DNA from 3 places in the Pantoea sp. X-Soil-MYKO-1785 genome. Region 3 is predicted to be linked to each of the others. Evidence: predicted binding sites of a transcription regulator. Region 3 holds the regulator's gene; each other region holds the start of a gene.

Region 1 (7,317 bases), 830 kb from region 3:
CATCTCGGTGGGTGAGCCGTTCTTTAATACCATGTTCAGCTGGCTGATGGCGCCGTTTGCCCTGCTGCTGGGGATTGGACCGCTGGTGCGCTGGCGTCGTGACGAGCCACAGAAGCTGGCAAAACGACTGGCGCTGGCGCTGATCGTGACGCTGGCCGGTTCGATAGTGATCCCGTGGTGGTTACAGGATCGTATTGCCGCCATGACCGTGGTCGGGCTGATGATGTCGCTGTGGATCATTGTGCTGACGCTGCTGGAACTGCATGAGCGCGCCACCCATCGTCACACCTTCTTTGCAGGGCTGCGTCATCTCTCGCGCAGCCACTGGGGCATGGTGCTGGGCCATCTCGGCGTCGGCGTGACGGTGATTGGCATCGCCTTCAGCACCCAGTACAGCGTAGAGCGCGATGTGCGGATGAAGGCCGGCGACAGTGTAGACATTCATCATTATCACTTTGTTTTTCGTGGCGTACAGAACCTGCAGGGCCCTAACTACAGCGGCGGTTCAGGCATAATCGAGGTAACGCGCAACGGCAAACCGGAAGCGACGCTGCAGGCTGAAAAGCGTTTCTATACTGCCGCACGCACCATGATGACCGAAGCGGCGATTGACGGCGGTTTCAGCCGCGATCTCTACGCGGCGTTAGGCGAAGAGCTGGATGATGGTGGCTGGGCTGTGCGGATCTATTACAAACCCTTTGTGCGCTGGATCTGGTTCGGCGGCCTGTTAATGGCGCTGGGTGGCCTGTTCTGCCTGGGTGATCCTCGCTATCGCGCCCGCAAAAAAGCGGTCCCTCAGGAGCTGGCATGAATAAGAAAATCCTGTTTATCCCGCTGGTGCTGTTTCTGCTGCTGGCGGCAGCGCTGCTGTGGCAGCTGGCGCGCAATGCCGACGGCGACGATCCGACCCGGCTGGAATCGGCGCTGATTGGCAAGCCGGTGCCGCTGTTCAGGCTGGAAGCGCTCGATCAGCCGGGTAAAATTTACGATCAGCAGGTGCTGACCGACGGCAAACCGATACTGCTTAACGTCTGGGCCACCTGGTGCCCGACCTGTCGGGCTGAACATCACTACCTGAATAGCCTGGCGGAGCAGGGCATTCGGGTGGTCGGGCTGAACTACAAAGACGACCGCAACAAAGCGGTCAGCTGGCTGAACACGCTGGGCAACCCGTATGCGCTCAGCCTGTATGACGGCAACGGGATGCTCGGGCTGGATCTTGGCGTCTACGGTGCACCGGAAACCTTCCTGATCGACGGCAAAGGCATTATCCGCTATCGCCATGCAGGCGATCTGAATGAGCGCGTCTGGCAACAGGAAGTGAAACCGTTGTGGATCAAATACAGTAAGGAGGCGGGAGCATGAGGCGTCTGTTACTGCTGGTCTGTGGACTGCTGTTCAGCTTTAGCCTGTGGGCGACTATCGATACCCTGCAGTTCGATTCGGTGGCGCAGGAAGAACAATACCGCGATCTGACCGCCTCGCTGCGCTGCCCGAAATGCCAGAACAACAGCATCGCCGACTCGAACGCGATGATTGCAGCGGATATGCGACTCAAGGTCTATCAGCTAATGAAGCAGGGCCAGGACCGTCAGCAAATTATCGATTACATGGTGGCGCGTTACGGCAACTTCGTCACTTATCAGCCGCCGGTTACGCCGTCTACCCTGATTTTGTGGGTCGGACCGGCGCTGTTCGTGCTGCTGGGCGGATGCGTCATCGTGCTGCGCAGTCGCCAGCGTAAAACCCGCAGCGAGCTGGATGAAGATGAACAACAGCGTCTTGATGCGCTACTGAAGTCAGACAGGAAGCCGTAATGAGTGCATTTTGGATCACCCTTTTACTGTTGTTGCTGGCAGCCTGTGCATTGTTTCTTGCCGCGGGCTGGCGGCAGCGGCACGCCAGCGCTGGCGATCGCGATCGCCTCAATCAGCGCTTCTACCATCAGCGTCTGAGCGAACTGGCGGAAGATGAAGATCAGGGCGTGGTAGCGGAGCGGCCGGTCATGGAGCGGGAACTGCAACAGACGCTGCTGGCCGATGTTCCACCCACCCAGACCGTACAGGCGCACAGCAGCAGCCGCTGGATATTACTGCCCGGCCTGATTGTGCTGCTGCTGGTGTCGCTGGGGACTTATCTGAAAGTCGGCGGCCTGGCGCAGCTGACTGGCTGGATGCAGGTGCAGCAGGACTATCCTGCCTTACGGGCACGGCTGATGGACCCGGCGGCAAAGCCTCTGACGATGGAGGAGCTGGCGCGGTTGCAGCTTGGGCTGCGCAGCGCATTGCAGTCGGAACCGGACAACCTCAACGACTGGACCATGCTGGGACGGCTCGGCATGGTGCTGAATAACGCCAGTATCGCCAGCCAGGCCTTTGAACGCGCCTTGCAGCTCGCGCCCAACGATCCCGGCCTGAAGCAGGACTACGCCGAAGTGCTGACCCGCTCCAGCGAACCGCAGGATAATCGCCAGGCGGCGCTGCTGCTGCACGAATTGCTTAAGGCCGATCGGCACAACCTGCGTACTCTGGGCCTGCTGGCGTTTAATGCTTTCGAGCAGCAGCAATATGATCAGGCGATTGACGCCTGGCAAACGCTGCTGACGCTGTTGCCGGCTAACGATGAGCGGCGTGTGATGATCGCCCGCAGCATTGAGCAGGCCAAAACCGCGGCCGGGCAGCAGAGCAGCCAGCTGGCACTCAGTATCAGCCTGACGCCGCAGGCAGAAAAAATATTACCGCAAGGCGGAGTGTTGTATATTTCTGTCACCGACGGTGTTTCACCGGTGCCGGTGGCGGTAAAACGCCTGCCGCTCAGCCACTTTCCGCTATCGCTGACGCTGGATGACAGCAATGCGATGATGCCGGATCGCCTGTTGTCGGCGCAGCATCAGCTTCAGGTGCGGGCGCGAATTTCCCGCGACGGCAGTGCCAACGCGCGTTCGGGTGACTGGTTTGGTCTGAGTGCGGTGATGCCCTGGGACGGCCATCAGCAGATGGCAGTAGAAATAAATCAACAGCAGCCCTGAGCGCGGGATCCGACGACGCTCAGGCAGATCCTGTCGCTACCCAGGCTGACGTAAAGTTAGCTATGCTCAGGGTAAGCAGGTTCGTTAATCGACTGCCGCCTGAAGGGTGAGCAGACTTTTTTTCATCCGCACAGGGAGATTGGAATGAATTATCGCCTGACCAGCCTGGCCGTTGCCAGCGTTCTTCTGGTGGGTTGTGCCAGTTCGAAGCCGGCGAATGACGAACCTGCGCAACGCAGCGATCCGTTCGAAGGCTTTAACCGCACGATGTTCAACTTTAACTACAACGTGCTCGATCCCTATCTGCTTCGCCCGGTAGCCGTTGCCTGGCGCGACTATGTGCCGGTGCCAGCCCGCACCGGCCTGAGTAATTTTCTCGGTAACCTCGAAGAACCCGCCAGCATGGTCAACGCCATTCTGGTCGGTAACGCCCGTGATGCGGGTATTCACTTCACCCGTTTCTTCCTGAACAGCGTGCTGGGGCTGGGCGGCTTCATTGACGTGGCCGGTAAAGCCAATCCGGAGCTGGCGCGTGAAGAGCCACACCGTTTCGGCACCACGCTGGGCCACTATGGCGTCGGCTATGGCCCTTACGTTGAACTGCCGGCTTACGGCAGCTTTACCGTTCGTCAGGATGGCGGCGATTACGTCGATACCCTCTATCCGATTCTCGGCTGGCTGACCTGGCCGATGTCGATTGGTAAATGGACGCTGGAAGGCATTGAGACGCGGGCACAGCTGCTCGACTCGGATGCGATCCTCAAACAGCAGAGCGATCCGTACGCCTTTATCCGCAACGCCTACTTCCAGCGTCACGATTTTCTGGCGCGCGGTGGCAAGCTCAAGCCGGAAGAGAACCCGAACGCAGCCGCGATTCAGGACGATCTGCAGGATATTGACGCGCAGTAAGGTGCGATTTTTATCAGCAAAAAGGGCGACTCCGGAGAGTCGCCCTTTTTATTGGCGTTTGCGCATCAGAACTTATAGTTAAAGTTCGCGCCATACAGCCAGGCCTTACCTTCGGAATTAAAGGTATATGGGCCTTCTTTGACCGTCACGTTCTGGCCGTGCATATAAGAGATGCCGACATCGACCGAAGCATTGTCGTCGAACGCGTAGGAGGTCCCGGCGCTCAACCACAGGCGATCCTGATCCGGGATGGAGATCGAACGTTTATCGGCCGGAACCGGGCTGTCATCAAAGGCGATACCGGTGCGGAAGGTCCAGTTTTGGTCGTAGAAGTAGGTGGTTCCGAGCGCAATACGCCAGGCATCACGGTAACTTTCATCTTTATAGAACAGGGTCTGGCCATTAGAACCGGTGGCTTTCAGCTCCTGGAACTGGCTCCAGCTGGTGTAGGCCATGCTGTAGTGAACCGCCCACTGCGGTGCCACTTTATGCCAGCCCGACACTTCCCACATTTCCGGCAGATTCAGGGTCAGCGCGCCTGGAATGGTCGAGCCGTTGGTGCCGTAAGGAATACCGGACTGCTGCGGATTATTAACCGCGTTCAGCGCAGAAGGGAGATTACTTTTGTAATCGCCATCAAAATCAACTTTGACTTCTGAGCGGTAGGTAAAGCCGAAACGGTTATTTTCATCGACTTCATACAGGATACCGGCGTTCCAGCCGTAGCCCCACTCATCGCCTTTCAGATGGGCGACCTGGGTATCCGCCGGGATGCGTAACGCTGCGCCTGATTCACCGGCATAACGTTCGATTTTCGCTTTAGCGTAGACCGCATCAAATCCCACCCCGACGCTGAAATGTTCATTTAATCGGTAAGCGGTGCTGAGATTAAAATTGCCGGTCATCAGGTCGGTTTTACCGCCGTAGCCGCCAGCGGTGTAACCATTATTAAACTCTGTTGCTAAGCCGTAATTGGAGGTAGCCGATGCGCCAATCCACCATTGATCATTAATGGGCTGAACGTAATGAATATTCGGCACCCACTGGTTTGGGGCAATATTATTGGCATCCAGACTGCGGCCACTCTGGCTGCGTCCGCTGATATTCACATCCGGGTCGATATACACCGCCCCGATGGAAAACGCCGGACGATCCATTAATGCCATGGTTGCCGGGTTACGGCTGGCGGAAGCGGCGGTATCGCCCATTGCGCCTTCGCCTGAATATGCGCGACCTAAACCAATCGAAGAAAACTCATTTAACTGAAACCCAGCTGCGTAAACATGTGAAGAGACAAGCGCCACTGCAGCCGCCACGGCTGACTTTGCAAACAGGTTTTTATGGTTCATGACCACAACCTCATGTGAATTATTATTTAACGTTATTACGTCGCGTAACAAGGGACGGCGGATTGTAGGGACTGATGTAAATCGCACATATCAGACCAGTGCGGAGAGTATAGGTCCGACCTGTGTGCATGTTGCAATATTGTTTTTAAAATATTTCAGGATTGATCGCTTAAAATTCGATCTGCGTAACAAAACTGACCCGACGCGCCACAGCATAACCAGTCCAGTTTGTTCTGGATCAAATTTTATTGTGATATTCGTCACTTAGCTACAGGTTAATGGCGCATCTTTAGCCGAAGAGGTAAAATCTGGTCCATAAAATTGCGTATCCCACCAGACTATCGTCAGGAGAAAATGATGACTGATGCCATTAAAAAATGCAGTGCGACCGAAACCGCAGCCTGCTGTTGCGTCGATGTCGGCACGGTAATGGATAATACCGATTGCACTGCCAGCTGGTCGGAGTGGTTTGCACAGCGCGCTGATGCTGAAGCAAAACTGGCCAGCCTGACCGAACGTGCGCGTGAGGTTGAGTCTGACCCTTGCCTGATTGAGGCCCGTTTCAGCGATGTGGACCAGGGGGTGCAGCTCGATATTGATTTCACCTTCTGCTGCCAGGCAGAAACCCTGATTTTCCAGCTCGGTTTACGCTAAGCCGCCAGACGCCGCTTTCAGAGCGGCGTTTTTCATTTTCGTGTTTCCCTTCGCAATTTTTCCCTTTCGATATTGGCGACTCACCCGCTTGTGGTTAACACTGGGATCAGGTCAGACCTCTTTGGGCAATGATGCCACAGTCCCGATTCACAGGTGAGAACAATGAGCAAAGCGCAGCCGCTGCTGACGCGCGATGGCGAACGCATCGCGATTACCCACGGGTTACGTACCCCTTTTTTGCGCCAGGCGACCGGCTTCCATGGCATTCCGGCGGTGGAACTGGGACGGATGGTGGTCAGCGAATTAATGGCGCGCAGCGAACTGCCGGTCGACGTGATTGAACAGCTGGTGTTTGGTCAGGTAGTTCAGATGCCCGAAGCGCCGAACATCGCGCGTGAAATCGTACTCAGCAGCGGACTCAGCGTCCATACCGACGCCTACAGCGTCAGCCGCGCCTGTGCCACCAGTTTTCAGGCGGTGGCTAACGTCTGTGAAAGTTTACTGGCCGGGACCATCTCTGCCGGCATCGCCGGGGGTGCTGATTCGTCATCGGTGCTACCGATTGGCGTCAGCAAAAGCCTGGCGCGGGCGCTGGTTGATCTCAATAAAGCGCGCAGCCTGTCGCAAAAATGGCAGATTCTGCGCCGTCTGCGCCCGCGCGATCTGCTGCCGGTGCCGCCGGCGGTGGCCGAGTATTCAACCGGACTGCGCATGGGCGACACCGCCGAGCAGATGGCCAAAAGCCACGGAATCAGCCGACAGGCACAGGATGCGCTGGCGCTGCGTTCTCACCAGCATGCCGCCAAAGCATGGCAATCGGGCGTGCTGCATCAGGAAGTGATGGCGGCGCTGGTGCCGCCGTGGAAAAAGCCCATCGATCAGGACAATAACGTGCGGATGGATGCCAAAGCTGAAGATTATGCCCGGCTGCGTCCGGCGTTTGACCGCCAGCACGGCAGCGTGACCGCCGCCAACAGTACCCCACTGACCGACGGTGCGGCAGCGGTCATCCTGATGCGCGAAGGGCGCGCCCGTGAGCTGGGACTGCAGCCGCTTGGCTATCTGCGCAGCTATGCCTTTACCGCGATTGGCGTACAGCAGGATATGTTGCTGGGCCCGGCCTACGCCTCGCCGGTGGCGCTGGACCGCGCCGGCATCACCCTGGCCGATCTGACACTGATTGATATGCATGAAGCCTTCGCCGCTCAGACCCTGAGCAACCTGCAACTGTTCCGGGATGAGCGCTTTGCCCGCGAGGTGCTGAATCGCCCCCATGCGCTGGGTGAGGTGAATGAAGAGCGCTTTAACGTGCTGGGGGGATCGATCGCCTATGGCCATCCTTTTGCCGCTACCGGTGCGCGAATGATCACCCAGACG
Region 2 (7,317 bases), 1.8 Mb from region 3:
AAACAGCCAGTTGTTCTGGAAGGCGTGGCCGAGCACCAGCCCGGTGCTGATCACGTCGGAATCGCTGAAGGTCACGCCGGTGAAGCCGTAGCTCTCCAGCATCGGAACCAGAATTGCCGGCAGCAGCGTGATAAACAGGCCGTGGACGAAGCCACCAATCACCGCCCCGCGCCGTCCGCCGATGGCGTTACCAAACACCCCGGCGGTGCCGCCGGCGAAGAAGTTGGTCAACAGACCAGGCAGGATCATCGCCAGGCCAAACATCGGGAAGACCAGCATGCCGACGATGGAGCCGAGCGTGGTGGCGAGGAAGCCGACAATCACCGCGTTCGGCGCGTAGGGAAACATCACCGGGCAGTCGAGCGCCGGTTTAGCGTCCGGCACCACCCGCATCGCAATGCCACGGAAGGCTGGCACCAGTTCGTTAAGCAGCAGACGCACCCCGCTGTAGAGCACGAACACCCCGGCGACGAACTGAATCGCCTGCATAAAGGCGTACATCAGATAGTTCATGCCGTTGCTGTACTGGGCAATAAACGCCGGGCCAGCCGCCAGCGCCGGGATCAGGTACATCGGCACCATCACCAGCGCCATCGACAGATAGGTGTCCTGCAGGAACTTGAAGTTATCCGGCAGCTTCAGGTCTTCGGTTGAGCGCGATCCTTTACCGACCACCTTCGCCACCGCTGCCGTCACCAGATAGCCGATGGTGCAGAAGTGGCCCAGCGCGACATCATCAGAGTCGGTAATCCGCCGCACCACCGGCTGCGCCAGTGCAGGCATCACCACCGCCATAATCCCGCCGAAAATGCCGCCGGTCAGGATCAGCGGCAGACCGCTCAGTCCCGCCTTGCAGCCAATTACCGCACCAATCGTTGCCATCCACAGCAGCGCCTGGCCGGTGAGGAAGATATACTTAAACGGCGTCAGGCGGGCGATGATGATGTTGACGATAAAAATCACCAGCAGGGTCAGCGCCACCTCCGATCCCAGTTCACGGTTGGCCAGCCCGGCAATCGCCGCCACATCGGTGATGTAGCCCTGCATCCCGAAGCCGTGGGTAAAAATGGTGTTAAGGAAGGTCAGCGTGCCGACAATAATATTGATACCGGCCATCATAATTAAAAAGCCCAGCAGGGTTTTGAAGGTGCCCTCCACCACCTTGCCGGCCGATTTTTTTTGCAGCAGCAGACCAATCAGGGCAATAAAGGCGATCAGAATCGAGGCCTGCCCTAATAAGTCTTTTACCAGGAAGTCGATCACACTATTCATGGGCAGCGACCTTCATGTTGCGTTCTTTTAAAAAGGCGACGATCTTTTGCTCGATTTCCGCTTTATCGGTGAGCTTATTCAGAATAATCACCCGTTTAATCTGTTCCGGACTGGCATCGGCATTTAATACATCGGCAAACGCTTTTTGCGTCAGGATCATGTCTGATTTAAACGCGTTGGCTTCAGAAATGGTGGTGTGGTCAATATCCGCGTCAATTTCCAGTTTTTTTAAAACTGCTTTTGCGCTCATCTCAATCGCAAAACTGGATCCTAATCCGCAGCCACAGACACATAAAATTTTCAGCATGGTTTTCTCCTCACAGAATTTGCAGTTGTTTAGCGAGCTTGTAATGATGCCCGTCGATATCGACCAGGCGTTTTTGCATGCTTATTAAATCAATCGGAATCGGTTTATTACTGCCATTAATAATCACCGCTTTATTGCGCATTCCTGACTGAATACAACGCACCACTTCACTGGCCATAATGGTGCCCTGATAAATTTCCTCACAGGTCGGTTCACCATTACGCAGCCCGTAACCGAGAATGGTTTTGCGGATGCGAACGCCAATTAACGGTTCAAGCTGTTTGATTAAGGTATCGATCGCCCCCTGAAAACCGGGCGAATATTCACGGGTGTAGCCCTCTGAGCAGAGGATCACCACGCTGTTCTGCTGCGCCAGCCGCTGGGTGATGCGTTGAGCCAGCTGCGGCAGCGGGATCTGGCACTCCGGGATTAGCGCAAAATCGGCATTGGATTTTAACGCCGACTGCAGGGTTAACTCGCCGCAATAGCCGCCGAGTAATTCCAGCATAAATACCCGTCCGGGTAATGCCCGACCGGTATTGCGCAGCTTTGCCACCTCTTTTAATACCTGCTCGCAGGCGGTGGAAAAACCGAGGGTATAATCACTGCCAAATACATCGTTATCAATCGTCATGCCGACGCCAAAACAATTGACGCCAGATTCCGACAGGGTATGCAGAAATTGCAGCGACCCGTCACCGCCCGCCATAATTAATACTTCAATCCGTGCGCTCTTTAGCTGGCGGGCAATCATTTCATATTCACTGCGCAGCAATTTTTTTTGCGTCCGTCCCGATTGCATCACCGGGATCGGGGCGATAGAAAAGTCCAGCAGATCACGCTGACTAATATCCCGGTGGCAATGACTTAATAAACCGGGTATGCCGCCATCAAATATCACGATCTCTGCCTGAGTGAGTCGGCCGATCTGAAAAACAAAGTTATTAATGCCGCTGACATCGCCACCGCTGATCACTATTCCGATTCGCATTATTCACCCCGCTGGCTTAATTGGTGTCGGGTTTCATTGTTCCGGGATAAGGCGTTGTTATTTGCAACGGAGATCACAGTTATGAGCGGTATTTTGCGGATGAGATGATTGACAGCGGATTATTACCAGGAATATTTGTGAGCACCATCACAATAGTCAGCGCCGATCGGCGTGGTGTGAATCCTGATATATCAGCGAGTTAGCTAACGTATTCAGGGAATATTGTTGCCAGAGGCTGACCGGCCGATTGGCGGGCGAATCGTCGTGACAAATTTGTGATTTTCACCTCATTTTTTGCGGTTCGGCGACTATTTTCGTCGGGCTTCGGATGCAGAAAGCTGATTAAAAACGCCGCAATAATCGCAATTTTTGTTATTTCGCTGGCGATCAATGATTGACAGTGGAATGGCGCGGGCTGTCCAATGACTCTCTGTTGTTAACCAAAATATTGAGATCAAATGACCTCCTCTCAGCTCATGCTCCGCCAGCTTGGCGAACGGGTCGGTGTGAAAAATCTGCTCACCGATCGGGATGATAAAGCCTGGTACACCAAAGGATTTCGGGTCGGTCGGGGGGAAGCGCTGGCCGTGGTGCTGCCGCAGACGCTGCTGCAGCTGTGGCAGGTCCTGCAAATCTGCTGCGCCAGCAACGCCATCGTGCTGATGCAGGCGGCCAATACCGGGGTGACCGGCGGCTCGACGCCGGATGGCAATGATTACGATCGCGAGGTGGTGATTGTCAGTACCCGTCGGCTGAAAGGGGTACAGGTGATCGATCAGGCGCGTCAGGTGATCGCCTTTCCGGGTGCCACCCTGACCGAGCTGGAGAACATTCTCGCCCCGCTGGGCCGGGAACCCCATTCGGTGATCGGCTCCTCCTGTATCGGCGCATCGGTGATTGGCGGTATCTGTAATAACTCCGGCGGATCGCTGATCCGGCGCGGGCCGGCCTTTACCGAAAAGTCGCTGTTTGCCCGTCTGCATGACGATGGGCGACTGGAGATGGTGAATCATCTGGGTATCGATCTGGGAGAGAGCCCGGAAGAGATGTTGCAGCGGCTGGAGCAGCAGAACTACACCACCGGCGACCGACCCGACTGGGCGGGGAAAATCTGGGCAGACGACTACGCCAGCCAGCTGCGGGACACGGCGGCGGACAGCCCGTCGCGCTTTAATGGCGATCGGCGTTATCTGCATGAAAGCGCGGGCAGCGCCGGTAAAGTGGTGGTGTTTGCGGTGCGTCTGCCGACCTTTGAAGCCAGTCCGCAGACCCGCACCTTCTATATCGGCAGCGACGATGAGCAGCAGCTGGTGGCGCTGCGGCGGGTGCTGCTGGCAGAAATGCAGGCGCTGCCGATTCAGGCTGAATATATCCATCGCAACGCCTTTGATCTCACGGTGCGCTACAGCAAACATATGATGCTGGCGATTGGCAAACTCGGTCCGCAGGCGCTGCCCGGACTGATGGCGAAGAAAGCCCGCTGGGATGTGCGGGTCAGCCATCTGCCGTTTTTACCGCGTAACAGTGTTGATCGACTGCTGCAGTTGTTTAATCAGATCACCCCGCGCGGAGTGGCGCCGCGCATTATGGCCTACCGCGATCGGTTTGAGCATCATCTGATGATCAAAGTGGAGGCACAGCAGACCGCAGAGCTGGAGGGCCTGCTGACCCGCTTCTTCAGTCAGGGTCAGGGCGATTTTTTCCTGTGTAACCAGCAGGAAGCGCGCGATGCGTTTCTGGTGCGCTTCGGCGTGGGCGGCTGCACCATCTCTTACTGTGATTATCTCGGCTATGACCCCGATCGGCGGCTGGTGGCATTTGACGTGGCGTTACGGCGTAACGATCAATCATGGCGCATTGAACTGCCGCCCGAGCTGGCGGAACAGGTGCAGGTCGACTCCTGCTGCGGCCATTTTTTCTGCTACGTCAATCATCAGGATTATGTGCTGAAACCGGGCGTGGATGCGAAGGCGTTTAAGCAGGCGGTGATTGCGGTGCTGGAGCAGCGCGGGGCGAAGTATCCGGCGGAACACAATGTCGGCCATCTCTATTGCGCGTCAGACGAACACGCAGCGCACTGGCGGACGCTGGACCCGACCAACAGTTTTAATCCGGGGATCGGTAAAACCAGCAAGAAGAAATTCTGGGCGCAGTAAGCGATACGCAATAAGGGCGGCGGCCCTTATTGCGTGGCCCGCCGCTATTTAGCGTAGGCTTCAGTCGACAGGGTCAGCGCAACCTCATCACCTACCGCCGGAACATATTTATCCAGCTTAAAGTCGGAGCGCTTGATGGTGCCGGTGGCATCAAAACCAATCGCCTGCTTCTTCACCATCGGATGCTCACCCTGCTTGTTCAGCGTGGCGTGCAGCGTCACCGGTTTGGTGATGCCTTTTAGCGTCAGGTTACCTTCAACGTCAAAACGGTTATCGCCCTTCGCCACCACTTTGGTGCTGTGGAAGGTAGCGGTCGGGTATTTCGCGGTGTCGAAATAGTCTGCACCGTTAAATTCTTTGGTCAGTGCCGCAACGTGGCTGTCGATTTTGCTGACCGGCAGCGTCACATCAACACGTGACTGCTCAGGATGATCTTTATCGAACACCAGCGTCCCGCTGGCATCCGGGATATCGGCGGTCGGGTGTGAGAAACCGAAATGATTCCAGCTGACCACCACCGAGGTGTGCTCTGGATTGAGCTGGTAGTGCATCGCTTCTGCCTGAGAGACAGGAACATACAGGCTGGCAACGGCTAACAGGGGCAGCGCAATACGCTTGAGGTTCTTCACGATAAATTCCTTGTACAACTCAAAAAGTAAACTGAGTGTGGTGCAACTCGGCCGGAATAAACAGTGAAGAGATTTGTCGGTAATTTTCAAATAAATTCAGCAACTTTGCGGCTGCCGCTTAGCTTGCGCTACCGGGGGTAAATAATACCCGCCAGCGACGCCGCGCCTGAATCAAATCGTGGTGCAGCTGCTGCAGTCTGACAACGTCCAGCGCGTCAATCGCCGCCGCATCCGCATCGGCCAGGCCATTCAGCTGACGTAAGCGGGCCAGCGGTGTATCAAGCCGTTCGCGATGCAGACTGGCCTTCAGCGCCGCCAGATCGCAGCTCGCCAGCGCCTCATTCAGCGAACGCAGAAAATTACGGCAGTAGCGCAGCAGCGACAGCGCGCTGTAATCGGGCGACTGCAGCGCGAACAGCACGCCATCCTGATCGGCACAGCGCAGGTAGCGGCTGCTGACCACGTACCCTATCTGCTGTTCGACCCGGTAACGCTGGAAGAAACGCGGCTCATACAGCAGCGCCAGCGCCCGCAGCGCAGCCAGCTGTTGCGCCTGCTGAGTCGACGCGCGTGACGGCTGGTGCAGCGGGATAAACAGCAGCAAGGCGTTATCGCGGCTGGCGTGCGGCAGCGCAATCATGCCGCTCGGCGCGCTGGTGCGCATCGGCGACGCCGCCGGGTTAACCGGCAGCGGCAGCGCGCTCAGACGGCGGGCAATCAGCGTCTGCAGCGCCGTGCTGCCGCCGGTCAGCAACGCCCGCCAGCAGCCTGGCGCAAAGGTTGATGCCAGCTGATAGGGCAACTGCTGCAGCAGCGCGCGGATGGCGATAGTGTCGGGCGGCGGCAGCAGTTCGTCGTCGACCGGCGGCGTCAGCGCCAGCACCAGCTGATGCAGCGCCCAGTCCGCCACCGCCAGATCGCGGGGGAGTTGCAGCGTCAGTTGCCACACGCCCTCCACCTCCTGCCATTCGCCCTGGCCACCTGAGTGACGCAAGGCGGCAAATAACGGGCGCAGCCGGCGACCATAGGCGTGCCCCATCGCCGCGCTGAAGGTTGAAAAGAACTCCGGCCGCAGCAGCAGCGTAGCGGTATTATCGCCAGCCGGATCGGCGTCGGCACCCGGCTCAGCGGTCGGACTGTCAGCCTCGCCGTGGCCGATAAGTTCGGGTTCGGCGACAGGTTCCACAGCAGAATAATGCGGTAACGGCACCGCCTGTGACGGCAGCGGCTGATGGGTCAGCGCTGCCGCCAGCGGATAGAAAGCGAACGCTGCCGCACTGTCGGCGACGGGCAGCGCAGGCTGCCACGGGTGCAGCGCCAGGCTGAAGCCCTGGCTGTGGCAATTTTCCTCAGCCGCCTGCGGGCTGCACACCAGCGTGGTGCCAGGCGCATCCGCCAGCGTGGCCAGCCATGACGCAAACGCACCGATCCCGGTTTGCGGGGCGAAGCCAAAGGCGCGCTCGCGTAGCTGATCGAGCGGCGTCAGTGCCGCAAAGCGCTGTTGCGCCAGCTGAAGATAGTGCTGATGCTGCGGCCGATCGGTCTGCCGGAGGGCGGATAACCAGCGATCGAGCAGTGCGTTAACCGCTTCAGGCCGCTCGGTTTCAATGCCCAGCGCCAGCCACACCGCGTTATCCGCCCGGTAGAGCCACTTCAGGCTTAGCCGATCGGCCAGCTGCTGCTGACGCAGTGCAGCCAGCAGCGAACCCGGCGCTTCATCCAGCAGAAACTCACGCCATAACGTGACACCGTCACTGCTGTCCAGCAGCCAGCTGCGCCACAGCGCGGCCGGTGTGCTGTTGGCAAGGCGCAACCCGTCGCTGACCGGCAGCGTGGGCCGCGGCGTCTCCTGCTGCCACTGCCCGTCCGGCAGCGCGGCGGCAAAGGTGCGCGCCAGCTGCTCCAGCTGATCCAGCGACTGCGGTCCCTGTAGCCAGAGCTGCATGTTAGCGGCATAAAAAT
Region 3 (7,317 bases):
CGTCATTGCATTGATGTGCTCAACAATAAACTGGCTGTGGGTGACCCACAGACGCATATCTTTGAGGTACTGAGCGTTGAAAGCCGGTTCCTGCATCGCCTGGTTCAGGGAGTTAAACAGCGCATTGTGCGCCTGATTGACCCGTATCCGCTGGTACGCCAGTTTCTCCGGCGACTGTTCCGCCCCCAGCAGCAGCCGTAGCGCATCCTGATAGGTTTCCAGTGCGTCGTGGGCGTTCTGCCGCAGTAAGCCGCTCTGCCACTGCGGCCACAGCCACAGCATTCCGCCAAAGGCGATCAGGCAACCCATCAGCGTATCCATCAGGCGTGGCAGCAGGAACTGCGCCCCGTTCAGCGACAGCAGCTGCAGCGAGTAGACCGCCGTCACCGTAAAACCAATCATCGACCAGCCGTAAAACTGGCGGGTAAACCGGTAGCTGATAAAGGTGATCAGCAGCATGATCAGCAGCACCAGCGACTCCGGCACCGCCAGGCGTAAGGTGGCAGCCGCAATCACCAGACCGGCAAACGTGCCCAGCGCCCGGTGCTGGATGCGGACGCGGGTGGCACCGTAGCCGTTCTGGCTGACGAACATAATGGTCATCAGAATCCAGTACGGCTTAGGAATGTTGAAAAACAGCGCCAGCGCGCTGCCCAGCATCAGCATCACCGCAAAGCGACCGGCGGTGCGCAGCGCCGATGAACGCCACGACAGGTAGCTGCGCAGCGCCGGCAAAAGCGGCAGACGGCGCTGGCGATCGGCCATCAGGTCACGTTGATAGAGCGGCTTTTGGGTGCGAAGCACCCGCGCAATACGATTGAAGTGATAGAGGCAGAAATTCCCCACCGGATTATCAGGATGCTGACGGGCAATTTTTTCCAGCGCGCTGAGCTGCTTCTCCATGCCAAAACGATCCGGCAACTGGTGATAGAGAATGTTATCCGCCAGCACCCGTAAGCGGGCCGAAATAGTCTGGGCATTCCAGCGGATCACCGCTTCGGCATGGCTCTGCTCCACCAGTTTCTGCACCTCTTCCGGCTGATGCAGGCTGACCGAGATGTGTTCCTGCAGGTCCAGCGCCACCTGAAAGGCGCGGGTCAGCCGCTTATGGCTGTGATCCCGGCTGGCGGAAAGCATGTGCATCTGCTGGTAACAGGTGGTGATCATATCGACCACTTTCTGCTGGCGCGCCAGCAGCGGCGGCAGGGCCTTTTCCGGGTCGGTCAGCTGGGTCAGCAGGGTATATTTGGCATCGCAATAGTTGGCCAGTTCGCGGTAGATCAGGCTCAGGCTTTCACGCATCGGCTGCTCTTTCCACAGCCAGAACCAGAACCAGTTAAACAGCCCATACCATAGCGTGCCGCCGATATAGAGCAGCGGCGGCACATAGATCGGCATACGGCCAATCAGGCTCAGCGTGAAGATGGCGGCGATCAGGGTGCCGGGCAGCAGGCGGCCGTGTAGCGGACTGATTTCGCCGGTGACCCCCAGCAGCAACGGCAAGGCGAACAGAATCAGCGGCAGCGGAATGGCGTGCTGCGTCAGCCACTGAATCAGGAAGCTGCCGAGCGCAAACAGGCTGCCGCCGACAATCAGGCGTTTGAAGAAGCGTTTATGCGGGGTATCCAGACCGGCGATATTGCAACAGGCGGGAACTAACGAGAACAGCAGACCTTTTTGCAGGTCGCCAGCCAGCCAGCCCAGCGCCACGGGCAGACAGAGCACCAGGGTTTGCCGCAAGGCGTAGTTGACTTCAGGATGGTAAATAATTCGACGCCACATCGGCCCAACACAAACAATAACGGCGCGATGTTGCCATCACGCCGTGGGTGACAGGAATTAGCGGGTGCCGTAAACGACGATGGTTTTGCCGTGTGCAGAGATCAGATTCTGATCTTCCAGCATCTTCAAAATACGGCCCACGGTTTCACGTGAACAACCAACGATTTGGCCAATTTCCTGACGAGTAATTTTAATTTGCATGCCGTCGGGATGCGTCATGGCGTCTGGCTGCTTCGCCAGGTTAAGCAGAGTCTGAGCAATGCGTCCGGTCACGTCGAGGAAAGCGAGGTTACCCACTTTTTCAGACGTAACCTGCAGGCGACGCGCCATCTGCGACGACAGTCGCATCAGGATATCCGGGTTAACCTGGATCAGCTGACGGAATTTCTTGTAGGAAATCTCCGCCACTTCGCACGCGGTTTTCGCACGTACCCAGGCGCTGCGCTCCTGACCTTCTTCGAACAGGCCAAGCTCGCCAATGAAATCGCCCTGATTCAGGTAAGAAAGAATCATCTCTTTGCCTTCTTCATCTTTGATCAGAACCGCAACGGAACCTTTCACGATGTAGTAAAGCGTTTCAGCTTTTTCACCTTGATGAATCAGCGTACTTTTGGATGGATACTTGTGAATATGGCAATGGGACAGGAACCATTCGAGTGTAGGGTCTGTTTGCGGTTTGCCGAGAACCATTCGCTATTATCCTCTGTTGTAATCGTGCCCAAAATACAGGGGGCAGTTTTCCCTGTCAGGCGATGAAAGCTTCAAGCGTTTCCCTTACAGGAAATTATTCGGGCTGCATTCGGCGCAGTGCGCATCATTCTTCCCGGCTTCGCCATCAGGTGACGAAAAATATTTTCAGCACTGTTTGTAGCACAGCTTTTGCCGACTGTCTTCTGTTGTCTCGCTTCAGCTAACAGCGGATTTCTCTGGATTGCTGTTTACCAGGCGAAAGCGTACTCTGACGGCAAAACCGCATATTCTGGAGCGAAAATCATGCAGGCAAGAGTGAAATGGGTAGAAGGACTGACATTCCTCGGTGAGTCGTCATCCGGTCATCAGGTGTTAATGGATGGCAATTCGGGTGATAAAGCGCCCAGCCCAATGGAGATGGTGCTGATGGCGGCAGGCGGATGCAGCGCCATCGACGTGGTTTCAATTCTGCAAAAAGGTCGCAACGATGTGGCTGATTGTGAAGTGAAACTGACCTCAGAACGTCGTGAAGAAGCGCCGCGAATCTTTACGCACATCAACCTGCACTTTATCGTGAGCGGCAAAGCGCTACAGGATAAGGCGGTCTCACGCGCGGTGGATCTTTCTGCTGAAAAATATTGCTCGGTCGCTATCATGCTGGGTAAAGGCGTCACCATCACCCACAGCTATGAAGTGATCGAACTGTAATAGCCGCAAGGGTCATTGCAGACCTGCTAACTTCACTTCCAGTATCTGATGCAGGTTGATTTAAGACTGTGCCTGGGCAGGGAACCGGGTCAGATCGGAAAGTCGCTTAAGCCAATCCCTGGCCGCTCGACCCGCGCCGTCCCTGGCGCGGGACGCTTTCCTCTTCTGACCCGGTTCCCTGCGTGTTGAACTTATCTATTGCTGCCAGATTCTTTCTGCCCAGGGTTTGTCTGTAGCGACCTTCCTGAAACCGGATGCGGTTGTCGGACGTGAAGCGAAGGGAGCATATGCCTGTAGCAAAGCATCGCGGGCCAGGGATGGCCCGCGCTGAGCCTGCCAGGGATAGCGGTTTTGCGTCTTTGCGAAAGGTGTATGCTCCCTGAAGCCTGCCCAGGGGTAAGTCTTTAGCCGCAGGAAAGCCAGTTTTACTATCTTTGTTAAAGACATCTGCTCTCAGAGCGGTTTTTGCTGGCCTCTTACTCTATCCGCTTGCCTTCCACCAGCCGCTTCACCAGCGGACCCATGATCAGCTCCATCGCCAGCCCCATTTTCCCGCCCGGCACCACCAGCGTATTGATATGCGAAATGAACGATCCCTGCAGCATCGCCAGCAGATAAGGAAAGTCGATATCGTCCAGCGCCTGAAAATGGATCACCACGAAGCTCTCATCCAGTGACGGAATCGCGCGGGCGGCAAACGGATTCGAAGTGTCGACCGTCGGCACCCGCTGGAAGTTCAGGTGGGTGCGCGAGAACTGTGGCGTAATGAAATTAATGTAATCTTCCATTGAACGCACCACCGAATCCATTACTGCTTCACGCGAATGGCCGCGTTCGCTGGTGTCACGCACCAGCTTCTGAATCCACTCGAGGTTAACAATCGGCACCACGCCTACCAGCAGGTCGACATGTTCCGCCACGTTATGCTGGGCGGTCACTACGCCACCGTGCAGTCCTTCGTAAAACAGGATATCGGTGTTTTGCGGCAGCGGCTGCCACGGCGTAAAGGTGCCCGGCACCTGATTCCACGGCACCGCTTCATCATAGGTATGCAGGTACTTACGCGACTGGCCCTGGCCGTCGAGCCCATACTGCCTGAAGCTCTGCTCCAGTAAGCCAAAGTCATTGGCTTCCGGACCGAAATAGCTGACATGACGGCCTAAATCGCGCGCCTTGCGGATCGCCATATCCATTTCAGGCCGGGTGAAGCGGTGGAAACTGTCGCCTTCCAGTTCGGCAGCGTGCAGATCAAGCTGCTGAAAAATTTTACGGAACGCGAGACTGGTGGTGGTGGTCCCCGCGCCGCTGGAACCGGTGACGGCGATTATCGGATGGCGTGCTGACATAAAAAAGCTCCCTGTGAAATCGGGTCATGCGCATTGTTAACATGAATTGCCGCTGGCTGCATCAGCCGCGAAATTCTTTGCGCGGCATGATATTGACCGATTCATGCAGTTCCGACCACACCAGCACTACTTCGCCGGTTTCCAGCTGGCGGCGCACGTCAGCCACTTTTTCGTTCAGGCTGCGTTCCTGCTCGCCGTAGTCGGTGCCTTCACGCAGTACGAAAGTTTCAATCAGATTTTCAAGCGTCTCAGGTGAGACCTGTTGCCAGGGAATAATCACAACGTTAGGTTTCCAGAAAAGGGGCAATCCACTGGGGTATGCGCTGTTCAAGCCACATTTCGGGCTGGCGCAACGTCCCGCCGACAAAGCCAACGTGACCGCCGTGCGGCGTCAGTTGATAAGTAATAGTGGCAGATAATTGGCTGCTGTGCGGTATCACTTCATCACTCATGAACGGGTCATCTTTGGCATGAATGATCAGCAGCGGCTTATCGACCTGTTTCAGCCATGGCAGGGCGCTGGCGCGCTGATAATAGTCAGCCGCATCGCTGAAACCGTGGGCGCGGGCGGTGATTGCGTCATCAAAGTCGCGCAGCCGGCGTAGCGCTTTAAGCTGCGCCAGGTTCACCGGCAACGTTTCCGGCCAGGCGTGCAGTTTGCGCCGGGCATTCTTCTTCAGCTGCGCCAGTAAATAGTATTGATAAAAGCGTGAAAAGCCGCGCTCCAGCTTGAGGCTGCACGGCGCCAGCAGCAGCGGCGCGGAGACGATGACGCCCGCATCAACCGGCACAGCGGATCCCTGCTGGCCCAGCAGGCAGCCCAGCATGTTGCCGCCCAGCGAAAAACCCACCGCCACGGTCGGTACCCGGCCCCAGCGGGTTTGCAACCAGTGCAAAAAATAGCGCGCATCTTCGGTTTCGCCGGAGTGATAGATGCGGTTCAGCCGGTTAGGTTCGCCGCTACATCCGCGAAAATGCATCACCACCGCCAGCCAGCCGCGTGCGCGACAGATCGCCATCAGGCCGTGAATATAGGGACTGTGGAAACTGCCCTCCAGTCCGTGAAACAACACCACCCGCGGTTTGTGCTGCGCCAGCTGCGGATCTTCACTCCAGGCGAGATCGACAAAATCGCCATCGGGCAGATCGAGACGCTGCCACCAGGGATCGAGGTTGATCTGCCGCCGCAGCAGGCGTGGCAGCACCGTTTGCAGATGGGCATTACGCATGCCGGCCAGCGGCGTAAAATCCCCGGCTTCCGGCCCGCTAAATTTCATGTTGTAAAAGCTTGTCTGTTCCATATCACACTGTTAGCTTCGATAGGTTTTTTGCTTGCTGGGGGTGAGGAGCACCCGATTGCCATGGAACTGAGTCTTTTCTTATCGATGTTGGGATTTCTATGGGTCGCCGCAATCACGCCAGGCCCTAATAATATGTTACTTACCGCGGGCGGCGCCAATTTTGGCTTTGTGCGGACCCTTCCCCTGATGATTGGCATCATGATCGGCATGCAGGTGATGCTGCTGATGGTGGCGTTTGGCGTTGGTGGACTGATTCTGCTCTATCCTTCGCTGCATCTGGTGCTGAAAATTGCCGGCAGCCTCTACCTGCTGTGGCTGGCATGGAAAATTGCCACCGCCAGCTACGAAAAGCTGGAAACCGACCGGGTAGCAGAGTCGCCCATGCCGTTCTGGCAGGGCGGGTTGTTGCAGCTGATCAATCCCAAAGCCTGGCTGATGGCGCTAGGGGCGGTCGCCAGCTTTAGCCTGGCGGGCGACGCCTATCGACAATCAGTGATGGCGATCAGTCTCGGCATGTTTATCGTCAATCTGGTGTCCGGCCTGATCTGGATGGGATTCGGCGCAATGATTGGCCGCATTTTACGCAGCCGTCGCGCCTGGAAAATCTTTAATCTCGCTATGGGGCTGCTGACGGCAGCCTGCGTACTGTTGATCTGGCACTGAGTTAACTGGAGGCGCGTTCAACGCGCTTCCACGGCAGGACTTCACGGATCACCGGCGCGTGCGGCTGACGAATTTTCTGCAACAATAGCTGCACGCTGCGCGCCCCGAGCTGATACATCGGCTGTTCGATGGTGGTCAGCGGCGGGTTAAGGCTACCGGTGAATGGAATGCCGTCAAAACCGACCACCGCCAGATCTTCCGGCACGCGCAGCCCCGCTTGCAGCGCGGCATGAATCACCCCCACAGCCAGCACATCCGATACGGCAAAGATCGCATCCGGCGGTTGCGGCATCGCCAGCAATTGCTGCAATGCCTGGCTGCCCGCTTCAGTGGAGATATCGCTGGCGTAGGCGACACCTGACCAGTCCAGTCCCAGCGCGTTTATTGCCTGTTGGTAGCCCTGTTCGCGATGGTGCGAGTAGAGGTAACGCATATCCCCGTTAACCAGCCCGATGCGTTTGCGGCCTTTGCCGGCGAGGTAGTGCACGGTATCGCGCGCCGCGTCGAGATGATCAATAGTGACCGAAGAGGCCGGGATGGCCGGATCGAATTCCGAGCACTGGACCCACGGCGCGCCTGCGATGATATGCTGCAAATCCTGCAGTCCCGACGCCGCATCCATGGTGATCACCCCATCTACCACTTTGCCGGTCAGCAGCGTGAGATAGGCGGCTTCACGCTGTAACTGCGAAGCGGAGTGGCACAGCAGGATGTGATAACCGTGCAGTTCAGCCTCCGCCTCAATCCCCTGTACCACCCGCGAGCAGAAAGGGTTGGTGATGTCTGAAATCAGCACCAGCAGCATGTGGCTTTGCGCCGTGCGCAGC

The links. The regulator CRP, encoded in region 3, controls carbon source genes, mostly activating them, when cyclic AMP is high. The targets are predictions, from matches to a motif close to ATGTGANNNNNNTCACAT.
Region 1: the regulator CRP is predicted to act here: its motif matches at 5,535-5,552, upstream of AC6I8D_RS14155 (YfcZ/YiiS family protein).
Region 2: the regulator CRP is predicted to act here: its motif matches at 2,844-2,861, upstream of AC6I8D_RS09295 (6-phosphofructokinase).

The regions. Positions count from the first base shown of each region.
Region 1 covers NZ_AP036000.1:2,985,437-2,992,753, reverse strand. The annotation lists gene AC6I8D_RS14185 (heme lyase CcmF/NrfE family subunit) at 1-811, shown strand, start outside; gene AC6I8D_RS14180 (DsbE family thiol:disulfide interchange protein) at 808-1,365, shown strand; gene AC6I8D_RS14175 (cytochrome c-type biogenesis protein) at 1,362-1,817, shown strand; gene ccmI (c-type cytochrome biogenesis protein CcmI) at 1,817-3,028, shown strand; gene mlaA (phospholipid-binding lipoprotein MlaA) at 3,173-3,937, shown strand; gene fadL (long-chain fatty acid transporter FadL) at 4,003-5,286, opposite strand; gene AC6I8D_RS14155 (YfcZ/YiiS family protein) at 5,644-5,940, shown strand; gene fadI (acetyl-CoA C-acyltransferase FadI) at 6,103-7,317, shown strand, end outside.
Region 2 covers NZ_AP036000.1:1,965,479-1,972,795, reverse strand. The annotation lists gene AC6I8D_RS09305 (PTS sugar transporter subunit IIC) at 1-1,272, opposite strand, end outside; gene AC6I8D_RS09300 (PTS sugar transporter subunit IIB) at 1,265-1,579, opposite strand; gene AC6I8D_RS09295 (6-phosphofructokinase) at 1,590-2,570, opposite strand; gene dld (D-lactate dehydrogenase) at 3,029-4,726, shown strand; gene AC6I8D_RS09285 (YceI family protein) at 4,771-5,355, opposite strand; gene pqqF (pyrroloquinoline quinone biosynthesis protein PqqF) at 5,474-7,317, opposite strand, start outside.
Region 3 covers NZ_AP036000.1:3,812,152-3,819,468, reverse strand. The annotation lists gene AC6I8D_RS18175 (YccS/YhfK family putative transporter) at 1-1,782, opposite strand, end outside; gene crp (cAMP-activated global transcriptional regulator CRP) at 1,840-2,472, opposite strand; gene AC6I8D_RS18165 (OsmC family protein) at 2,776-3,180, shown strand; gene AC6I8D_RS18160 (phosphoribulokinase) at 3,657-4,526, opposite strand; gene AC6I8D_RS18155 (YheU family protein) at 4,588-4,806, opposite strand; gene AC6I8D_RS18150 (hydrolase) at 4,811-5,827, opposite strand; gene AC6I8D_RS18145 (LysE family translocator) at 5,888-6,490, shown strand; gene AC6I8D_RS18140 (LacI family DNA-binding transcriptional regulator) at 6,492-7,317, opposite strand, start outside.